Regions from separate parts of the Staphylococcus nepalensis genome, predicted to be linked through region 3. Evidence: riboswitches for the same ligand, from Rfam matches in the RefSeq annotation. Region 3 holds a riboswitch; each other region holds the start of a gene.

Region 1 (5,337 bases), 300 kb from region 3:
TAATACGTTTTACTTAACAGATGGAATCGACTATTCTAGTTTTATTAGTTACCATATCTTTTTCGAGACACTTTTACGTAAATTTAACGAACGTAAAGAGAAGAAACACCTTAATACTTAAAATGAAATTATAAAAAAAGACTTACAGCCGTTCCCTCAAAATGCCTGCAAGTCTTTTTATTTATACGTTTTTATTAATTAAATTGTAATGGCTACATACTTAAGCTTCTTCTTCATGTTCTTCTAAAGTAGTTTGGAGCTTATCAAATAGCATTTCAAAACCATGCGCAGTGGAATCATGGTATTCCTTTTTCTTTTGTTTGTACTCTAAAGATGTTAATCTGCGTTCTCTAGGTATATAAGCAGTATAACTAAATATCATTTGTGTAATACCTGGTTCTCTTTCAAATATCTCAATTTCAATTGTATCTTCAGAGTCACTCAACTCAGGCATGCCAATTGTCATAACAATATATGCATTAGTATCTAATGTAACATAGGAACCTCTTACTACATTTTCTTTACCTTTACGAACATCAACAATTTCATAACTACTATTTTGTTCAGCATTAACGTCTATAGATTTATTAGTTCGTTCTGTTGTCATAAACCATTGCTTTAGAAAACGTTGATCTGTCCACGCTTGATATACTAATTCAGGTTCAACTTTAAAAAGTCGTTCCAACTGAATCTCCACATATTCATTTTCTACATTATATCTACCCACGATTGTTCACCTACTTTCACTCTTCATACTATTCTAACTTATTATACTAGACTTCTAAACAATAATACCAAGAAATCTCACTATACTTTATTTTCACTATAAAACTGACAACTTATATATTTTATCGTTAATAGTCAGTAAACGTCAAAATTTTCACGCTTTTTATGTTTCGTATATGCGTTTCTTAGTATATTATCTCACAACTCATATGCTTATATAAGAAAAAGGGAGGGCCATCAGTCTCTGCTTAAATTTAAACCTGACGCCCCCCATATTATTATTTATTTAATTTTGGTATTCTGAAGAAAATAGCAATCAATCCACAAACACCTAAAATGATAGGATAAATGGCATACGGTGCCAAAGCGATTGGTGAAATGGATGCAACACCGGCTGCAGCTATAACTTGTGGGCTATATGGTAATAACCCTTGAAAACAACTTGCAAATATATCTAAAATACTTGCAGACTTTCTAGAATCAATATCATATTCATCTGCTATATTCTTAGCTAATGGCCCCGCCATTAATATAGAAATAGTGTTATTTGCAGTTGAAATATCAGCAGCACTTACTAATCCTGCAATACCTAATTCTGCACCACGTTTAGATTTTACTCTATTACGCACAAAATTTAATAGCCACGTTATGCCACCATTATGTTGAATCAAGGCTACGAGGCCACCAATGAGTAATGCGATAATAGCGATATCTTCCATGCCAATAATCCCTTTAGATACAGAGCTAAGTAATCCTGACCAACTGAAAGAACCATCAACAAGCCCTATAATTGCAGACAAGACCGTGCCGCCAATCAACACAATAATAACGTTAATTCCTGCAAGTGCTAATATTAATACTAAAATGTATGGAATCACTTTAATAAAGTTATAATCATATGCTTTAGTAGCGTCTATTTGGGCACTATGTGTTAAAAACCAAAGCACAATCATTGTAAATATAGCACCAGGTAATACAATTTTGATATTCACTTTAAATTTGTCGCTCATTTTCGTCTTTTGAGTACGAACAGCAGCAATGGTTGTATCAGAAATCATAGATAAATTATCGCCGAACATCGCACCACCGACTACTGTAGCCATAGTTAATGCAGCAGATACATCTGTCGCTTGACTCAAACCAAAACCAACCGGTGCAATTGCTGCCACAGTACCAACAGAAGTGCCCATCGATAAAGAAACAAACATACATATAATAAATAAACCTACTATAATTAAATTTTCAGGAATAAACGACAGACCTAAATTAACAGTAGACGTAACACCACCCATATCTTCTGTCGTCTGAGAAAATGCACCTGCAAGCAAGAATATTAACATCATTAAAATAATGTTTGAGTGTCCTGCGCCTTTGGTAAATACATCTACCTTTTTTTGAAAAGTTTCTTTTCTATTCATTAATAAACCGATAATTGAAGCTACTACTATAGCTACATTTAAAGGCATAATTGAAAAGTCACCTGTAATAAGTCCTACACCTAAAAATATCCCAACAAATATAATTAAAGGTACAAGCGCCCATGCGTTCCCTTTTTTTGTCTCCGTCATACAAAACCAACTTTCTTTAGTAATTACTATGATAATAAATCTCATATTATTCTTTAATATATACCTACAATAAAAAAACTCTTTTCTTATAGAAGAAAAGAGTAAGTCATTACATCTTCATCTTATCTTCTAGCACATATTAGGCTACTGGAATTGGCACACGCGTCATCATGTTGCCGAAGTTTCAAAGGGCCAGTCCCTCCACTTCTCTTGATAAGTTATTTTATTCATTGTATTACAGTACACTATTAATAATACTTCGTCAATTGTATACTTTCAACATTAAAATAATATGTTTATTAGTCATTATTCAGTTGGTCTAACGATTGTGAATGTGTCTCCTATAGAAGCATAATCATTACCTGCTAAGCGACAGACTGCGTTTAGTGCTTCACTATCTATTTTACTATCTTCAAAATAGACATCTTCATCAATATGAAACATCACTACTTCACCAATAATTAAATCTGAACCTTCTTCTGTATCTCCTAACGGAATCAGACTTTCAAGCTTACATTCCATACGGATCTTAGATTGTTCAATACCAGGGATAGGTATAAGTTCCGATTCAACAAGTGATAATTCTGTTCTTTCTAATTCATTGTCTTGTCGATTGATTGGTGCTGCTGTACGATTGACTTGTTCTACTGTTGTCTCATCCGTTATATGTACAACAAAGCTTCCCATTTCTTCGATATTCAGTGAGGTATCTTTTCGTTTACCACCGAAACGACCTGTTGAAATCATCACCATTGGCGGGGCGCTACTTACCACATTAAAGAAACTAAACGGCGCCGCATTTAAGTTACCGTCTCGATCTTGTGAAGTAACAAAAGCAATAGGTCTAGGTATAATACTCCCACTCAATAATTTATAATTTTGTTTTTTTGACAAATCACTTGTTTTTAAATGTTTCATAAAATTCGCCTTACCTTTCATAAATAAAAAACGGCTATAACAAAAAGTGTATAGCTCGAGTAAGTATTTTAAAACTTTCTACACTTTGAAATAGCCATCTTGTCATTGAATTAATCTAATTGGGTGCCGCCTGTAACACCATAAACTTGGCCTGTTGTATAACTTGATTCTTCAGCAGCTAAATGGACGTAGACGCCTGATAATTCTACGGGTTGCCCCGCTCTGCCTAACACTTCTTTTTGTCCAAATGTTGGGATTTTTGATTGTGGTTGTCCACCCGAAATTTGAAGCGGTGACCAAAATGGTCCTGGCGCTACACAATTGACACGTATGCCTTTTGCGCCAAGCTCTTCTGATAAACTTTTAGTCAATGAAATAATTGCTGCTTTTGAAGCCGCGTAATCATGTAAAATTGGACTTGGGTTATAACCTTGAACTGATGACGTTGTCGTAATAGTTGCTCCTGACTCAAGGTAATCTATCGCCTTTTGGACAGTCCAAAATATAGGGTAAACATTCGTCTCAAACGTATCAGTAAAGGAAGCTGTATCAAATGCTTTGATACTATCTCTGTACTGCTGATGACCTGCTACGAGTGTAACATTATCTAAGCCGCCTAGCTGTGCATATGCTTGCTCAACTAAGTCATAATTAAATTGCTCATTACGAATATCTCCAGGAATCAAGACAGCTTTTCTACCCGCTTCTTCTATAACTTGTTGCACTTCTTCAGCATCCACTTGTTCAGCTGGAAGATAATTAATCGCAACATCAGCGCCTTCTTTAGCATAAGCAATAGCTGCTGCTCTTCCAATAGCTGAATCTCCACCTGTCACTAACATCTTGTAATTTTTCAATCTGCCGTGACCAGTATAAGATGTTTCGCCACAATCTGGTTTTGGATTCAATTCTTTTTGTAAACCAGGAATCGGTTGCTCTTGTTGAGGAAAATCTGCATTTGAGTATTTCGTTCTAGGATCTTGCGCTGCCATTTATAACACTCCTTAAAAGATAATGATTATAAATATGCTTTACCCAAGTTTAACAGTATTTAACACATATTTTTAAATCTAAGACTCATTCAATAATTTTTGAACAAAGGTCACAAAATAATCAGGTACTTTTTCTAAAATACGTTCATCTGGATCATATTTTGGATGATGTAAGTCATACGCACTATTTGAGCCAATAAACACAAACACACTTGGATATTGACTTGAAAAACCTGAGAAATCTTCGCCAATTGTTAATGGTTGTTCCATCAGATTCACGTTATAACCAACCTGTTTTGCAACATTCACTGCGTCATCAGTTAACTTTTCGTCATTCATCACAGCACCTGGTAATCGGAAGTATGTGGTCTCAATTTCAACGCCAAATACTTCAGACAGCCCTTTACCAATAGCGCTTAAACGCTGTTCAATAAATGAACGCACTTGCTCATCAAAACTACGCACTGTTCCTTGTACATAAGCTTGATCTGCAATCACATTCCACGTATTACCACAAGAAACTTCGCCAATTGTAACAACTGCATTATCAAACGCGGATAAGTTCCTACTCACAATTGTTTGAACGCTATTGATTAACTGTCCTAAAACAATGATTGGATCATTTCCTTGTTCAGGTTTGGCAGCATGTGCGCCTTTACCTTTAATCTTAAATTCGAAACGATCGACAGATGATGTCACTGCACCAGGTTTCACCGCAAAGTCTCCAATGTTTAAAGTCGGATAATTATGGTAGCCAAGTACTGCTTTCACACCATCAAGCGCCCCCGTTTCTGCTAATTTCACAGCGCCATGTCCTAATTCTTCAGCAGGTTGGAAGATAAAACGAACGCGTCCTTTTAATTGATCTTCTATCTCTTTTAATCTTGTTGCTACAGCTAAAATACTCGCCATATGAATGTCATGACCACAAGCATGCATAATACCTTCATTCGTGGAGGTGAACTCATGCATAACTTCTTCATTAATTGGTAAAGCATCTATATCGGACCTCACTGCTACAAATGTATCTCCTTGGCCAACTTCAGCGATTAAGCCTGTTTCCAAAGGTAGATCTAATATTTTTATTTCATAAGATTCTAAAATACGTTTCAATCTCTTAGTCGTTTCGTACT
Region 2 (5,337 bases), 520 kb from region 3:
AAACGCACATTCCCATTCATATTCTTAATCGCAACTTGGTCACCACCACGCCCTAGCGCTAAATCGAGTCCAGATTGTGACAATTCTCCTAAGTCGATTAAATTCTCAGAACCTTCACCTACGCCAATACTTAACGTCAATTGTGCACGGTAACCCACGCTTTTTTCGCGTAATTGACTTAGTATACTAAAGTTAGACGCTTCAACTTCATCTAAAATATGTTGATTTAAATAAGCGACAAATTGATCAGAACTATACCGTTTGAAATAGATATTATATTCTGTCGCCCATCTACTTATCACACGCGTAACCATTGAGTTAATCTCTGATCGTTGTGTGTCATTCATATTTTGAGTGATTTCATCGTAGTTATCTAAAAATAGTGTGGCAATGATTGGTTTAGATGCTTCGTATAATGCTTGTGTGTGTACTTCTTCTGTTATATCGAAGAAATAAAGTACGTGTTCTTTTTCTGAATATCTTACACGGTAGTGATATTCATTTTCTTGAATTTCAACTTCTTGTGTCTTTTCTAATTGCTTTAAGATGTTAGGATATACTTCGTTGACTGGATCAGAAATAACATTTCGATCCAAACGCTCTGACATAAATTGGTTCATCCACTCTATGTTTTCATTTTCATCTAAGATAATCATACCAATCGGTAGCTTTTTAATAGCAGTGTTGCTACTTGCTGAAATTATTCCGCTTAGACTATCTACATAGCTATCCAGTTTTTGTAAAGCTTGTCTTACCATCAGTGCTGTCCCTATAATAATCACAAGTAAAACAACGGTGGCTATACCTGCAATCAATTGATTAAAAATAAACCAAACGACTACAAGCGCTATCGCTGTCAATACCATGATTATAAATGGTAAAATCAACGCTTTTTTAGTGGATTGACGGTTCATTCTTCCACCTCAAATCATTTTTTAATGATACGTTTTAAATTGATGCATAAATCTACAAAACCCAGGAGACTTACAATATGTGTTAATGGTGTTAAAATTGTCCCCACCACCATTAGAATGATAGTAAGTGCTGGCGGCATTGATTTTGCCTTTCCGAAAAAGTGAATCACACTTAACCCCTGAATATACATACATAATGATAACACAGTTTGAAAGTTTAATACGATAGTTTGAAATGCGCTTGGCTCGGTTGAAAACATAACACATATTAATACAATAATATATATCCATAATACAGAACGCTTCATTTGCCAAGCGTATAATGGTTTGAATATGGGTGTAGCGATTTTGAATTTACGCAAGATTGGAAAAGTAATAATTAAATTGATTAATATTAATAGAAAAACGCCAATAATAATATAACTTGGTAATTGAACTGATGATTGGCGGAATGTTTCTTCAAACATTTGTTTATAATCTGCGCTTACAGAAGCGCTAGCAATCACACTATACATCTGGTCTTTAAATGGTTTAATTAATGATGTAGCGTTTGGTATTTTTTTTAATGCTTGTAACATCATAAATGCAATTAACGCAATAATACTAATATACGTTGTTGTTATATAAAGTATACGTTCTTTAGATGTACGTTCTTTTAATAATTGACCCACTACAAAACTCACTACAAGCAAGAGGATCATAATGCTTAACACGAATATATTACCCAGCAATGTTGTTAACACAACTGTAACCACCGCTGTCAAAGCAAATGATTCTACAGATTTATGCCATAAAATAATACCTGGAATTGTTGCAAATAAGCCTAACAGCAACCCAAGTGGTGGTAATATATGTAAAGCTAAAGCCACTATAATTAACGTAATCACACTAAGTATAGTGGCTTTAGTATCTATTTTAGAAAACAAGTTCGCCACTCCTATACTAATTTTGTCTATGTTTATTATTTTAACCTCTTTAAAACTTTTATACAATTATTGACAATCCTTTTTAATAGAAGTTCCATTCAAACTATAAAATTCAAAAATAGACTAATACTTCAAAATGTACTTTTACGCATTAATTTGACCAAAATGCCTCATTTATTTCTGATGTTATGCTATAAAAATAAGACGTCCTGGTAAGGCAATCACTTCACTCTTTTAATCAACTAGAAAGCCATCTTCCAGACGTCTTATTTTTCCACGTACATCGTAACCATATATTTATTTTCTTTTGAATTTGGATACTTTTAAGAAATGATATAAATTGGGCGCCCAATCATTAAAATTAAGTAAAAAGCCATCATGTCCTACATTGTCCGGTACAAAGAAGTGTTTATGGTATTTAAAGCGAGCACCAGTCGCATATACCAAATCATCTGGATATAATAAATCATCTGTAAATCCCATCGTCATGACTTTAGTATCAAGACGTCCAAATACTTCATCTACATCTTTGCGATCTCTATCTATATCATGGCTATCTAAGACATCCAGTAGTGTTAAATAGCTCAATGGGTCAAAGTTTTTCTTGAATTTGTTACCTTGGTGTTTTTGATAATTCACAACTTGGTCCGGCGTAAAGCGTCTATCATAACTCTTAGACGAACGATAAGTTAAAAAGCCAAGTTGTCTTGCTATACTCATACCCTCGCTGTGATCTAATTGAATTGCTTGTCTAGCAATTTCATTAAATGCACGACTATATGAAGATGTTTTGTCTGTAGCAGCTAAAATAACTGCCTTATCGACCTCAAATTTATGGTTGTATAATAATTCTAATGCTTGCATGCCACCTAAAGAGCCTCCAATTAAAATATTAATTCGATCAAACCCTAACGTTTTAATACCTAATTCAATTGCATGTACAATATCTCGTAAAGTTAAATGTTTAGGAAAGTCTGCATCTGTAAGTGCCGAACTAGAACCATATGGGCTCCCAATGACATTGAATGTTAAAAATTGATAGTCATGAATAGGCATATAACCACCATCTATAATGCCTCTCCACCACCCTGGATTATCATCCGTGCCATACGTCAAATGATTACCTGTTAATGCGTGGCATACCAGCACTAATGGTTGCCCTTGATACCCAACATGCTCATAACGTAATTTCAAATTTAAAATCGTTTCACCTGATTCTGTTGTAAATGGCCCTAATTCCAATGTATCAACTGTATAATTTGTCATCATTTACCTCCTACCTAGTAAAAAAACTTCTCACCTATTTATAATAAGTAAGAAGTTAAAATACTTATTATTCGACGAGTCGTTGGTATTAGCACCGTGCTTTAAAAGCCGGTTGCTGAAGCTTCATCGGGCCAAGTCCCTCTGCTTCTCGAAATAAGATTTAGTTTTAATTGTTAAAAAAAAACGACGTATATAAAAGTGATTTACTTCATCAATGACGCACGCGTACTTCAAATTTCATAATTTTCTAATTATTGTCATTCTAACGGATTTTGGGATGTACTTCAATCATATATTTAAAATACCCATCTTAAAATAGCCATGAGCAAGATGCCGCCAACAATTGTCATCGTTAGACTTCGTGTAATGACTGCGATAATAATTGTTGGCACCATAGTAACTAAAAAAGGGATATTAATACTATAGATCATTGTTCCTTCATGTTGCTCTAACACACCATCTATAATTAATGCCGTAAACAGTGTGATTGGAATAAAGGATAACCATTTTACGATTGTTTCCGATAATCTAATTTTAGTTATTAATATAAAGGGTATGATGCGTGTTAACCAAGTAATCACACCGCATAACACGATGATTAATAACATGTGTAGGGTCGTTGTCATTTATCAATCACCACCCCTAAAGCAGCAGTAAAGATGGATGCTAATATAATGGCTACATATGAAGGCATGAAAAAGCTTAAAACAAACATTAGTATAATCACGCAAACGATTAATACTAGATAAGTCCTAATTTGTGATTGTTTAATAGTATCAAACTGCGATACAGCCAAAAATATAAACATCGCGGTAATCGCAAAGTCCAAACCAAAAGCATCGGGGTTAGTTATGTATTTACCAAAGACAGCGCCAACGATACTTGCAAATGTCCAAAATAGGTATGCTGTGATATTTAAACCATGTAGCCAGCGATCATTAATTTTTTCTCCTTTTAAATGTGGCGTGATAGCAACACCGAATGTTTCATCAGTAATGAGTGTAGACATCCCGATACGATTCCAAAAACCATAATCTTTATAACTTGGTGCAAGTGTCATACTTAATAAAAACATCCTTGAATTAACAATAAACGTAGTTAATGCAATTGCAGAAATGGGTGTCCCAGCAATGACTAACGCACATATAATAAATTGTGCAGCACCTGCGTAAACGAGTAAACATAACAAAATAATCTCGAGTAAATTAAAACCCGAAGCTACTGCTACAATACCAAATGAAAGTCCAACACCTGCATAACCTAACAATGTAGGCACACATTCTTTGACACCTTGCCTAAAAGTTAAATGTGTTTCCATAACGCCACCTCCTAAAGTTTTTGTAATAAGAAAATAATATGACTATTTTAATACGACTCGTAAAATATATTCAATGCTTTTAGACATCTGCTTGTCTTACGTTAGACTAACCGAAGTGTTAAAATGCTGTTTTTATAATAGTTTTAATTTCAGAATTTTTAAATCATTATTTTAGACGTCCCTCTTATAGTTAAGTAAAATGCTGTTTTTCTGTATTATTATCTATGATTAACCATTTAAATTGATCCCTCCCTACCCTTTCTCCAAATTAAAAAAGCAGGAATAGTAATCTCGCAAAGATTACAATCCTGCTTTTTTAAAGCTAGATGATGCTAAGCTCATTTTAAACATTCACGTAGTTTATCATGATATTTAAACTTTAATTCATCTTTCTATTTAACTGGGCGTATAACTGTTTTACCGCCCATATAAGGCACTAATGCATCTGGAATTGTTACTGATCCATCTTCATTTTGATAGTTTTCTACAATTGCAGCAAATGTACGACCTACTGCTAAGCCACTGCCATTGAGCGTATGCACTAATTCCGGTTTTGCTGTTTTATCACGTTTAAAACGAATGTTAGAACGACGCGCTTGGAAATCAGTAATATTTGAACAAGAACTGATTTCTTTGTATTCGTTATAACTTGGTAACCAAACTTCTAAGTCATATGTTTTACTTGAACCAAAACCGATATCTCCTGTACATAAAATAACTCTACGATAAGGTAATCCTAACTCCTCTAAAATTGATTCTGCATGTTGTGTCATTTCTTCTAATGCGTTCCAAGAGTCTTCTGGTTTTTCAAAGCGCACCATTTCTACTTTATCGAATTGATGTAATCGAATTAAGCCTCTTGTATCTCTACCTGCAGAACCCGCTTCACTACGATAACAAGCTGATTGGGCAG
Region 3 (5,337 bases):
CGTACACATCAAATAGATACAGTTGTCCTAGATAAAACCGGCACCATCACAAACGGTAAACCAATTGTGACTGACTTTGACGGTGACGATGAAACGTTACAACTATTAGCAAGTGCTGAAAAAGATTCAGAACATCCATTAGCTGAAGCAATTGTTAATTATGCAAATAATAAAGATGTTAATCTATTAGATGCCGAATCTTTTGAAGCTATACCTGGCCACGGTGTCAAAGCAACAATCAATAAAAAAGATATATTGATTGGAACACGTAAATTAATGACAGATTATCACATTGATGTAACAATGTCTGAAGATAACTTAATGAATTATGAATACGAAGGCAAAACTGCTATGTTAATTTCAATCAATCAAACATTGCGAGGTGTTGTAGCTGTAGCTGACACGGTCAAAGATTCTGCCAATGAAGCGATAAAACAATTACATGAATTAGGTATTTCAGTTACGATGCTTACAGGCGATAATGAACGAACAGCGCAAGCCATCGCTAAACAAGTTGGGATTGATTCAGTTATTTCTGAAGTATTGCCTGAACAAAAAGCTTCAAAAATTACATCACTTCAAGATGAAAATAAGGTTGTTGCAATGGTTGGTGATGGGGTTAACGATGCTCCAGCCCTAGTTCAAGCTGATATAGGCATTGCTATTGGTACTGGTACTGAAGTAGCTATAGAAGCAGCGGATGTTACAATATTAGGCGGAGAGTTACTATTAATACCGAAAGCAATCAAAGCGAGTAAATCAACTATAAGTAACATTAGACAAAATTTATTTTGGGCTTTCGGTTATAACGTCGCAGGTATTCCTATTGCAGCTTTAGGTTTACTTGCACCATGGGTAGCTGGTGCCGCTATGGCTTTAAGTTCAGTGAGCGTTGTAACAAATTCACTCAGATTAAAACGAATGAGATTATAATCAAACTTTGTGATAATAACTATATAATACCTTTAATTTAAGGAGGTGATTCATATGACAACAGAAACAATTAAAGTTGAGGGCATGAGCTGCGATCATTGTAAACATGCAGTAGAATCTGCACTTACAAACCTAGACGGTGTATCAACAGCTGATGTAAATCTTGATGCCGGAAATGTTAAAGTCGATTATGATGATAATAAAGTTTCCATGACAAACATGAAAGAGGCAATCGAAGACCAAGGTTACGACGCTAAATAAAAATTATATTTCTATCTGAAAATAATGAGAGGGAGCGAGACAGAAATCACAATTTCTAAGATGATTTCATTGTCCCGCTCCCTCTTCGTTGATTAGAAGAGTGGTGTACAAAAGCGGAAATCCATATATAAGTGTGATTAACTCAAAAGAAAGTTTACAAGAGCTAAAGTACTTGCGCCCACTTCATATTTTAATTCACACGAAACTTACTATCACCTGTTTTTATTACTTCTAATGTTGCATCCAACGCATCGACAATTAAATTTTCAACCGCAGCATCCGTATAGAAAGCAATATGCGGCGATATAATTACATCTTGTCTTTCAATCAATTTAATTAATAATTCATCATCTAACTGCGTATGGCGTTGATCACTTGGAAACAAACCTTTTTCACCTTCATAAGTATCCAATGCAGCACCTTTTAGCTTCCCACTATTTAATGCATCTACAAGAGCTTGTGTATCAACGATTATACCACGTGCACAATTGACGAACACAGCACCTGTTTTCATTTGAGCAAATAAATCTGCATCAAATAAATATGTATTGTCCTCTGTTGCAGGAATATGCACTGTGACAATATCTGCGTCTTTGATAGCTTCATTTATACTTTCTTTGTATGTTAAATAAGTCTCACATGATGATTGAGGTTCAATATCATAAGCCAATACTTCTGAACCAAAACCCTCTGCAAAGATCTTTCCAACAATAGACCCAATTCGCCCCGTGCCTATTATTGCGATTTTCAAATCTTTAATAGAGCGTGACATAATACTCGGTTGCCACCTAAAATCATATTGTGCAGTTTTATTTTGAATATCATTAAAATTCCTGATTAAGTTCAATGCTTGTGACACAGTATATTCTGCTATAGAATGTGGAGAATATGAAGGTACATTTGTTATAACTAATCCATATTGATTGGCTAGCTCGAGATCATAGCTATCATATCCAGCGCTTCTCTGTGCAATTTGTTGTATACCATAATCATGTAATTTCTTATAAACTACTTCATCTAATTCAATTTGTTGCGACAATGACAGCCCATCAAACCCTTTCATACGATCTACTGTTTCTGCTGACAACAAATCGCTATCTAAATCTACTTCAACTTGATTGCTTTCTGCCCAATTTTTAATAAAGGGTATATCTTCTTCTCTAACACCAAATAGTTTAATACTCGTCATAAATTGTTCCACTCTCACTTTCTTATTTATAAAGATGTTTTAAAGATTGAAGTCGCTCTGCCGCTTCCATTAACCTCTCGTCATCCACTGCTAATGAAATACGCACATAACCTCGCCCATGTTCGCCAAATGGTATACCAGGCGCAACTAAAATAGACTTTTCTTTTAATAAATAAGTCTCAAAACGTTCACTATCATAATTTTCAGGCGTTTTTAGCCATAAAAATATACCACCTTGCATCGGTTCAAACGGGATACCCGCTTCAATTAATTTAGCTGTAAATTTATCTCTACGCGCTTTAAAAATTTCATTTTGATACACTAAAAAATCGTCATAATGATTTAAAGCAAATGTTGCTGCGTCTTGTAATGCACCAAACATACCTGCATGCGTATGTGTTTGATATTTTTTCAACGCTTGGATTATATCTTTATTTCCTACTGCAAAACCCACCCTGAAACCTGACATATTATATCCCTTAGACAAAGAGAAGACCTCTACTGCTAAATCTTTAGCACCTTCTGATTGTAAAATGCTAGGGTTTTTATGATCAAAACCAAATGCACCATAAGCAAAATCATGAACAATCTTAGTTTTAGTTCCTTTAAATTGTGCAATTGCTTCATCAAATACATCTTTAGTAGCAACAGAGCCTGTTGGATTATTAGGATAAGTTAAGTAAACTAGGCGCGTATTTAATAAAACATCTGTATCTACGTTATGCCACTGTGGTAAATAATAAGGAGGCGTTAACACCAGCGGCTGCGGTTGTGCACCTGCTAATTGTACGCCTGCCAAATAATCTGTATAACCCGGATCAGGCAGGAGCACATTTTCACCTGGATTAACTATACAGGTAGGTAAAGCAACTAATCCATTTTTTGTACCATAAAGTATACAAACTTCATCTTCCTTATCTAGTTCAACACCAAACTGTCTTTGATAAAAATCAACAATGGCTTGTTTAAATGTTTCTTTGCCATGAAATGCTACATATTTTTGATTTTCTGGTTTTCGGATTGCTTCTGCAAAACAATCAAGGATACCTTTGGGCGTTTCACCATCAGGAATACCTACAGCCATATTAATCAATGGTAAAGGGCCATGTTCTATTGTACGTCCCATTGTTTTTCCAAAGTAGCTATCTGGAATTTGTGCTAATCGATCTGACATTACCATTAAAAAGCCCTCCTAAAATAAAAAACTATATGCCCCATTAAGTGGCATATAGTTTTACATGACACTTATCTTTCAAGCATTTCACTTGTTGAAAGTAGCACAGTACTCATAATGATAAGTCTGTTGCTGAAGTTTCTACGGGTCAACCCCCTCCACCTCTCTGGATAAGTTAATTTGTAATTAATTTACATTAATTTTATCAGAATATTCTAACATGTCAATTAGCATTCACCTCTTTTATTAAGATAAAAAAAGAGAGCAACTCATTTGAGTCACTCTCTTATATATCACCAAACATCGAGTTCAGTGCTGTAGATTTTACCACCAACCGTGGCTTGCACGGAAAGCAAGGGCAGCTTCTTCAGAACCATAACGTTGTTTTGCATAGTTAAGCATACCTTTAGTTTGATCAGCTACTGAACCAGTTCCCCATGATTCTTTAGTTTGACCTAAGCCTCTATAACCAGCTGGGTTAACCGCATTCGGGTTACCGCTTGATTCAGGCATTACGATTGAATTCCACATAGCTTCTGAACCACCAGCAGCTAAGAATTGAGCTTTTACTGATCCACCAGTTGAAGCAGCTGATGTTTGCGCTACTTTATAAGATTTTGTTGCTACGCTTGTTTGCGTAGTTCTCACGTTTGTAGACGCTGAAGCTTTTGGTGCTGCTACTGTCACTGGAGTAGCATATGATTGTTGTGAACGTACTTCACTTGCTGATTTTTCATTTGTATTTACACTTACTTCTGAGCTTACATCTTGTGTAGTGTTAGATGATGAAGCTTGTGTACCTGCTGCATGGTATCCCCATGACCACGTGTTACCGTCTGATGTAAAAGTAAATTCATTGCCATCTAATACGAAATTATAGTTATAGGCACCAGCATGTAACGGTTGTTGATCTAATTCAGCTGAACCGTTTAATGCTAACTCAGCTAAATGTGCTTTGTCGATGTTTTGTTCTGAAGCATGTGCTTGATTGTTGTCAGATGTTGCTGCGTAACCTGTTACGCCTAATGCTACTGCTAATGATGAAGCTAAGATTGTTTTTTTCATAGTAAAATAAATCCTCCAAATTTAAAATCTAATAAAATATATTTTTGATAGTTTTGTTGTCGTATTTGCTAAAATCTTTTAATATTTATGTCTTAATTTTTTACCATAGCTAATATATCATATAAATTTATCAATCGTATTACACTTATATAACAAAACTTTACAAAAATCATATTGCTTTATAACATTGAAATATTTTTGATTTATTTAGCGTAATACTTAAGAAAGTCTTTCTGAATCAGTTATATATCCATACTGTTATAGAAGGTCTTAAAATATAAAAAGCATTATAATTTCTATTATCTGAAAAATTACAAACCACACTGTTGTTACATCATTGTAATACGTATTTTCTATATATTTTTTATATTTTAGGGCAATACTTGCAATTTTTTTGTTAAAAAATAAAAAGACCTCTGATTTGAGGCCTTTTTACATTTCTTATGATACTAATAATTATATGTATACGATTAAATATTACAAAAACTTATTTCTTAACTCAGCTTTAGTCATCTGATTTACGCTAAAAATTTAAATATATCTTGGTGATATAACTTCAATACCCTCATATAAAATACATTGATTAAATAACCAATGATAAAAGGCACTACAAAGAACGCTATAAATACGATTACTAAATTCAGTAGTAATGAAGCTTCTATATGTCTAAATGCACTAATCGGCCCTACTAAACCGATGATACCAAAGCCTGCTG
Region 4 (5,337 bases), 710 kb from region 3:
AAGCTTCTGGCTTACTCCATGCATTAATAGGATTAAGTAGCGTTTGTGGCACATCTTTAATTTCAACTGGTATATTTAAGCCAAACATATCATCTTTGATGTATTCCGAGTCTCTCAATTGGCCAGTGATAGCTTGTTCAACCATTTGTCTTGTGTAATTTAAACTAATACGACGTCCTGTCCCGTATTTACCACCAGTCCAACCAGTGTTGACCAAGTAAACGTCCACATCGTGTTTATCTATCAGATTACCAAGTAAATCAGCATATACTTTTGCGTGTAATGGTAAGAAAGGTGAACCAAAACAAGTTGAGAATGATGGTTCAGGTTCTGTTACACCGCGTTCAGTCCCTGCTAATTTAGCTGTAAAACCGCTTAAAAAATGATACATTGCTTGATCTTTATTTAATTTAGAAATAGGTGGTAAAACACCAAAAGCATCAGCAGTTAAGAAAATAATGGTATTAGGATGCGCTGCTTTAGAAGGTGTAACAATATTTTCTATGTGATTGATTGGATAAGCGGCTCTGGTATTTTCTGTGTAGTAGTTATCATCAAAGTCGATATCACCGTCTTCGTCTACAACCACATTTTCTAAAATAGTCCCGTATTTAATTGCGTCATAAATTTGTGGTTCTTTTTTATAAGAAAGATTAATAGCTTTGGCGTAACAACCACCTTCGATATTGAATATGCCATTTTCATTCCAACCATGTTCATCATCACCGATTAACTTTCGGTTGGCATCTGCAGAAAGTGTTGTTTTACCTGTACCTGATAAGCCGAAAAATAGCGCCACATCACCTTTTTCACCGACATTAGCTGAGCAGTGCATACTCATGATATCATCTTTTGGCAATAAGTAGTTCATAACTGAGAAAATACCCTTTTTCATTTCACCAGCATATTCAGTACCACCAATTAAAATAAGTTTGTGCTTAAAAGAAGTAATAATAAATGTTTCGGAATTTGTACCGTCTTGAGTTGGGTCTGCTTTGAAATGGGGCGCTGAAACAATAGTGAAATCTGATTTGATTTCTTCTGCTTCTTCTTTTGAATCTGGACGAATAAACATATTTTGTGCGAATAAGTTATGCCAAGCGAGTTCATTAACTACTGTTAGTTTGAGTTGTGAATCTTCATCACTACCTGCATAACCATTGAAAACGTACAATTCATCTCTTTCATTTAAGTAATTTAATACTTTTTCATATAAGTTTAAAAATGTCTCTTCGTCAATTGGTTGATTGATATTGCCCCAATCGATATCATCTCTGTAGGATGGTTCATTAACAATGAATTTATCTTTTGGTGAACGTCCAGTGTATTTGCCTGTTTTAGCGTTAATTGCACCTAGTTCAGTTAGTTCGCCTTCATTATTATCAAGAATTTTTTTATACAACTGTGTTGTAGATAGTTGAAATAATGAAGATTGCTTGTCCAAAATACTTTGGATTTTATTTGTGTAAGTGTATGTATCTACTGCCATACTAAATCCCTCCAACGCTATATTAAATGTAAGCCTTTACAATTAAAGAGTATAACACATATGATTTAATAGTCCACACCATTTTAAAAGGAATTTTAATTAATCCTAAATTGACAATGTTACTTAGTTTAGGTACTATAGTGATTAACGGATTCTCTTATCCTGAGTGGCGGAGGGACATGGACCCAATGAAGCCCAGCAACCTCTTCTTATAATGAAGAAAGGTGCCAAACCGTTTGCAGACAAATAGCGTCTGAACGATAAGAGCGAATGGACGTATAAAGGCCTTCTCTCTATTCATAATAGTGACGAAGGCTTTTTTTAATGAGCTCAATAAAAGAGAATTTTCGTAATTTAAAACTAAAGGAGCAAGTTAATTATGACTTATAATAGAAGGTTATTTACTTCAGAATCAGTTACAGAAGGGCACCCAGATAAGATTGCGGATCAAGTATCGGATGCAATTTTAGATGAAATTTTAAAAGATGATCCAAATGCAAGGGTCGCTTGTGAAACAACAGTAACAACAGGTATGGCATTAATTTCCGGGGAGATTTCAACGGCGACATATGTAGATATCCCTAAAGTGGTAAGAGAAACAATTAAAAATATTGGTTATACACGTGCGAAATTCGGTTATGATAGCCAAACAATGGCTATATTAACAGCTATTGACGAACAGTCACCTGATATTGCTCAAGGCGTGGATAATGCCTTAGAGTACCGAGATCATCTTACAGAAGAAGAGATTGAGGCCACAGGTGCAGGAGATCAAGGCTTAATGTTTGGTTACGCAACAAATGAAACTGATACTTATATGCCATTACCTATCTTTTTATCACATCAACTTGCTAAGCGATTATCAGATGTACGTAAAGATGAAATTTTAAAATATTTACGCCCTGATGGTAAAGTCCAAGTTACAGTTGAATATGACGAGCAAGACAAACCGCAACGTATAGATACGATCGTAGTTTCAGCACAACATGCTGAAAATATTACTTTGGAACAAATTCAGACTGATATCAAAGAACATGTTATTTATCCTACTGTCCCTGAAGGTTTAATTGATGAGCATACAAGATTTTATATCAATCCTACAGGGCGATTTGTAATTGGTGGACCACAGGGCGACGTAGGACTTACAGGCAGAAAAATTATCGTAGACACATATGGCGGTTACGCACGTCATGGTGGTGGTTGCTTTAGTGGGAAGGACCCTACAAAAGTAGATCGTTCAGCAACTTATGCTGCACGTTATGTAGCTAAAAATATAGTTGCAGCAGAACTTGCAGAAAAATGTGAAGTTCAACTTGCATATGCAATTGGTGTTGCAGAACCGGTTTCTATTGCGATTGATACTTTTGGAACAGGTAAAGTAAGTGAAGCAGAATTAGTGGAAGCGGTCAGAGCACACTTTGATTTAAGACCAGCGGGTATAATTAAAATGTTAGATTTAAAACATCCAATTTATAAACAAACTGCTGCCTATGGTCATTTTGGGCGTACAGATATACTTCTACCGTGGGAAAAACTAGATAAAGTTAATTTATTAAAAGATAGTGTGCAAGTATAGGTGAAAAGAACCTTGTTTTTTTAAGTTTACTATCGAATGATGAGCTCATATCTATTATAATTAAGTTACTGAACATATAAAGGAGCGTTGTTGTTATGAATTCATTTGGACCGATAGAAATTGGTTTAATCGTGGCAATTATCGTAGCAGTTATTTGTTTAATCCTATTTTTAGTAGCCTTGAAAAGTAAGAAAAAAGCACAGCAAACAATCGAGGAACAATATAAATCTAGAGAACAAAAACTTAGCGATGAACATGGCGAGGAGCTAGAAAAAGAAAGAATTGAGAATAAAAAGCAAGTAACTAAGCAAAAAGAAGAATATGAAGCCACAGTTAATTCTAAAAATCAAGAAATAGATGCTTTAAAATTATTCTCTAAAAATGAAAGTGAATATGTGACGGACATGCGATTAATTGGTATCCGTGAACGTTTAGTAAATGAAAAACGGATCCGTCCAGAAGACATGCATATAATGGCTAATATTTTCTTGCCAAAGAATAATTTTAGTGACGTTCGCCGTATTAGCCATTTAGTACTTACACGAACTGGTTTGTACATTATTGATTCACAATTATTAAAAGGTCATGTATTTAATGGAATTAATGCTACACAATTTAAAGAACAACCGATGATGGAACAAGTATTTGAAACGTTAGATCTTGACAAACAAACGCCGCAAACATTAGCGATGGATCAAAATGAGGATAAAGATACGTTATCATTTGTTAATTACACGAATTATTTAAATGAAGTTGAAAAACTTGCTGGTGATTTACAAACTGAATTGAATTTGAAATTCACTCCAACTTCAATCCTTTATTTTAATCCAAAGGAAGAAGGCGCAGTGACAATTTCAAATTACGCACAAAGTACAAATTCGAAAGTTCTAGTAGGACCAGAACAACTTGATGAGTACTTTAACAAGTTTGTTTTCCACGGCAGAATTCAATATAATGTTGAAGACTTGCAACGTGTTATGGAAGAAATAGAAATGTTTAATTAATAAAGTTATATAAATAAGCATCTGAATTTGAGTTTGAGTTATAAATAGCCATATTCAAAATAGAATGCATCTTCATTTTTGAATGGAGATGCATTTTTACATTTAACGCTACCTGATAACCTATGAGTATACCTCGAACTTTTTTGTTATTAATAAAAATTATAAATTACATTAATATATAGTTGCCGTTACAAATATTTATAAATTACATTTAAAAATATAGGCATTTTAATTTATTAGTTTGCCGATTTTGATTATTATAAAAGTTAGCTTAATAGAAGAGGGGTTTTTAAATTTGGAACATGTAACTTTTTATAATGGCAATGAAATGCCAATTATTGGTTTAGGTACATTTCGTGTAGAAAACAACGACGAGTGTAAAGCAGCAGTTAAACATGCTATTGAAAGTGGTTATAGACATATAGACACAGCTATGGTTTATGAGAACGAAGAAATGGTTGGCCAAGGTATAGCTGAGGGATTGGCTTCAACAGGATTGAATCGAAGTGACTTGTTTATCACATCTAAACTATGGCTTGCGGATTATGGTCGCGTTAACGTAGCAGATGCTTATGAGACTAGTTTAAATAAATTAGGGCTAGATTATTTAGATTTATATTTAATGCATTGGCCTGGTCTTGATGAAGCGTTAATGATTGATACATGGCAGGGTATGGAAGATTTATATAAAAACGATAAAGTTAAAAATATTGGTGTAAGTAATTTTAATACTGAACATCTTGAAGCGTTATTAGCACAAGTTTCGATTAAACCAGTCATCAATCAAATTGAATTCCATCCATACTTAACTCAGTCCCAATTGAGAAGATATTTGGAAGTGCAAAATATACAGGCTGAATCATGGTCTCCCTTAATGAACGCCCAAATTTTAGAAGACGCTACCGTTAAAGCAGTAGCTTCAGAAATTGGTAAAACGCCTGCGCAAGTCATTATAAGATGGAATGTTGAACACGGCGTAGTTGTAATTCCTAAATCTGTAACGCCATCAAGGATAGAAGAAAACTTAAACGTGTTTGATTTTGTATTAACAAAAGGACAAATTGAACGTTTAGACCAATTAAATGAAGATAAAAGAATTGGTCCAGACCCTTTAGAATTTAGCGGGAATTAAAAAATATATATTGGTATAATACTAAAGACCGTAAGCGAATGCTGACTAATAGCAAAGCTTACGGTCTTATTAATAAAAAATTATACTATTATATAACCTAATAAACATGCAATAAAAGCTACTACATATTGTATTA

Evidence for each region. Region 3 has a riboswitch for S-adenosylmethionine ahead of BJG89_RS02300 (aminotransferase class I/II-fold pyridoxal phosphate-dependent enzyme). Riboswitches for the same ligand answer to the same signal wherever they lie in the genome.
Region 1: another riboswitch for S-adenosylmethionine. It lies ahead of BJG89_RS03630 (Na+/H+ antiporter NhaC family protein); the one in region 3 lies ahead of BJG89_RS02300 (aminotransferase class I/II-fold pyridoxal phosphate-dependent enzyme).
Region 2: another riboswitch for S-adenosylmethionine. It lies ahead of metX (homoserine O-acetyltransferase MetX); the one in region 3 lies ahead of BJG89_RS02300 (aminotransferase class I/II-fold pyridoxal phosphate-dependent enzyme).
Region 4: another riboswitch for S-adenosylmethionine. It lies ahead of metK (methionine adenosyltransferase); the one in region 3 lies ahead of BJG89_RS02300 (aminotransferase class I/II-fold pyridoxal phosphate-dependent enzyme).

Annotation. Positions count from the first base shown of each region.
Region 1 covers NZ_CP017466.1:831,598-836,934, reverse strand. Annotated here, with positions in the region: gene BJG89_RS03640 (MurR/RpiR family transcriptional regulator) at 1-121, shown strand, start outside; gene BJG89_RS03635 (SRPBCC family protein) at 221-727, opposite strand; gene BJG89_RS03630 (Na+/H+ antiporter NhaC family protein) at 1,005-2,294, opposite strand; SAM riboswitch class I at 2,414-2,514, opposite strand; gene BJG89_RS03625 (flavin reductase family protein) at 2,601-3,212, opposite strand; gene BJG89_RS03620 (SDR family oxidoreductase) at 3,323-4,204, opposite strand; gene BJG89_RS03615 (amidohydrolase) at 4,283-5,337, opposite strand, start outside.
Region 2 covers NZ_CP017466.1:13,744-19,080, reverse strand. Annotated here, with positions in the region: gene BJG89_RS00070 (DHH family phosphoesterase) at 1-914, opposite strand, end outside; gene BJG89_RS00065 (DUF2232 domain-containing protein) at 929-1,855, opposite strand; gene metX (homoserine O-acetyltransferase MetX) at 2,138-3,106, opposite strand; SAM riboswitch class I at 3,168-3,266, opposite strand; gene BJG89_RS00055 (AzlD domain-containing protein) at 3,403-3,732, opposite strand; gene BJG89_RS00050 (AzlC family ABC transporter permease) at 3,729-4,424, opposite strand; gene serS (serine--tRNA ligase) at 4,817-5,337, opposite strand, start outside.
Region 3 covers NZ_CP017466.1:533,438-538,774, reverse strand. Annotated here, with positions in the region: gene BJG89_RS02315 (heavy metal translocating P-type ATPase) at 1-933, shown strand, start outside; gene copZ (copper chaperone CopZ) at 988-1,194, shown strand; gene BJG89_RS02305 (D-lactate dehydrogenase) at 1,385-2,383, opposite strand; gene BJG89_RS02300 (aminotransferase class I/II-fold pyridoxal phosphate-dependent enzyme) at 2,406-3,563, opposite strand; SAM riboswitch class I at 3,626-3,734, opposite strand; gene BJG89_RS02295 (aggregation-promoting factor C-terminal-like domain-containing protein) at 3,882-4,622, opposite strand; gene BJG89_RS02290 (PTS sugar transporter subunit IIC) at 5,141-5,337, opposite strand, start outside.
Region 4 covers NZ_CP017466.1:1,242,196-1,247,532, forward strand. Annotated here, with positions in the region: gene pckA (phosphoenolpyruvate carboxykinase (ATP)) at 1-1,489, opposite strand, end outside; SAM riboswitch class I at 1,644-1,756, shown strand; gene metK (methionine adenosyltransferase) at 1,869-3,065, shown strand; gene BJG89_RS05895 (nuclease-related domain-containing protein) at 3,161-4,069, shown strand; gene BJG89_RS05900 (aldo/keto reductase) at 4,365-5,201, shown strand; gene BJG89_RS05905 (fluoride efflux transporter FluC) at 5,282-5,337, opposite strand, start outside.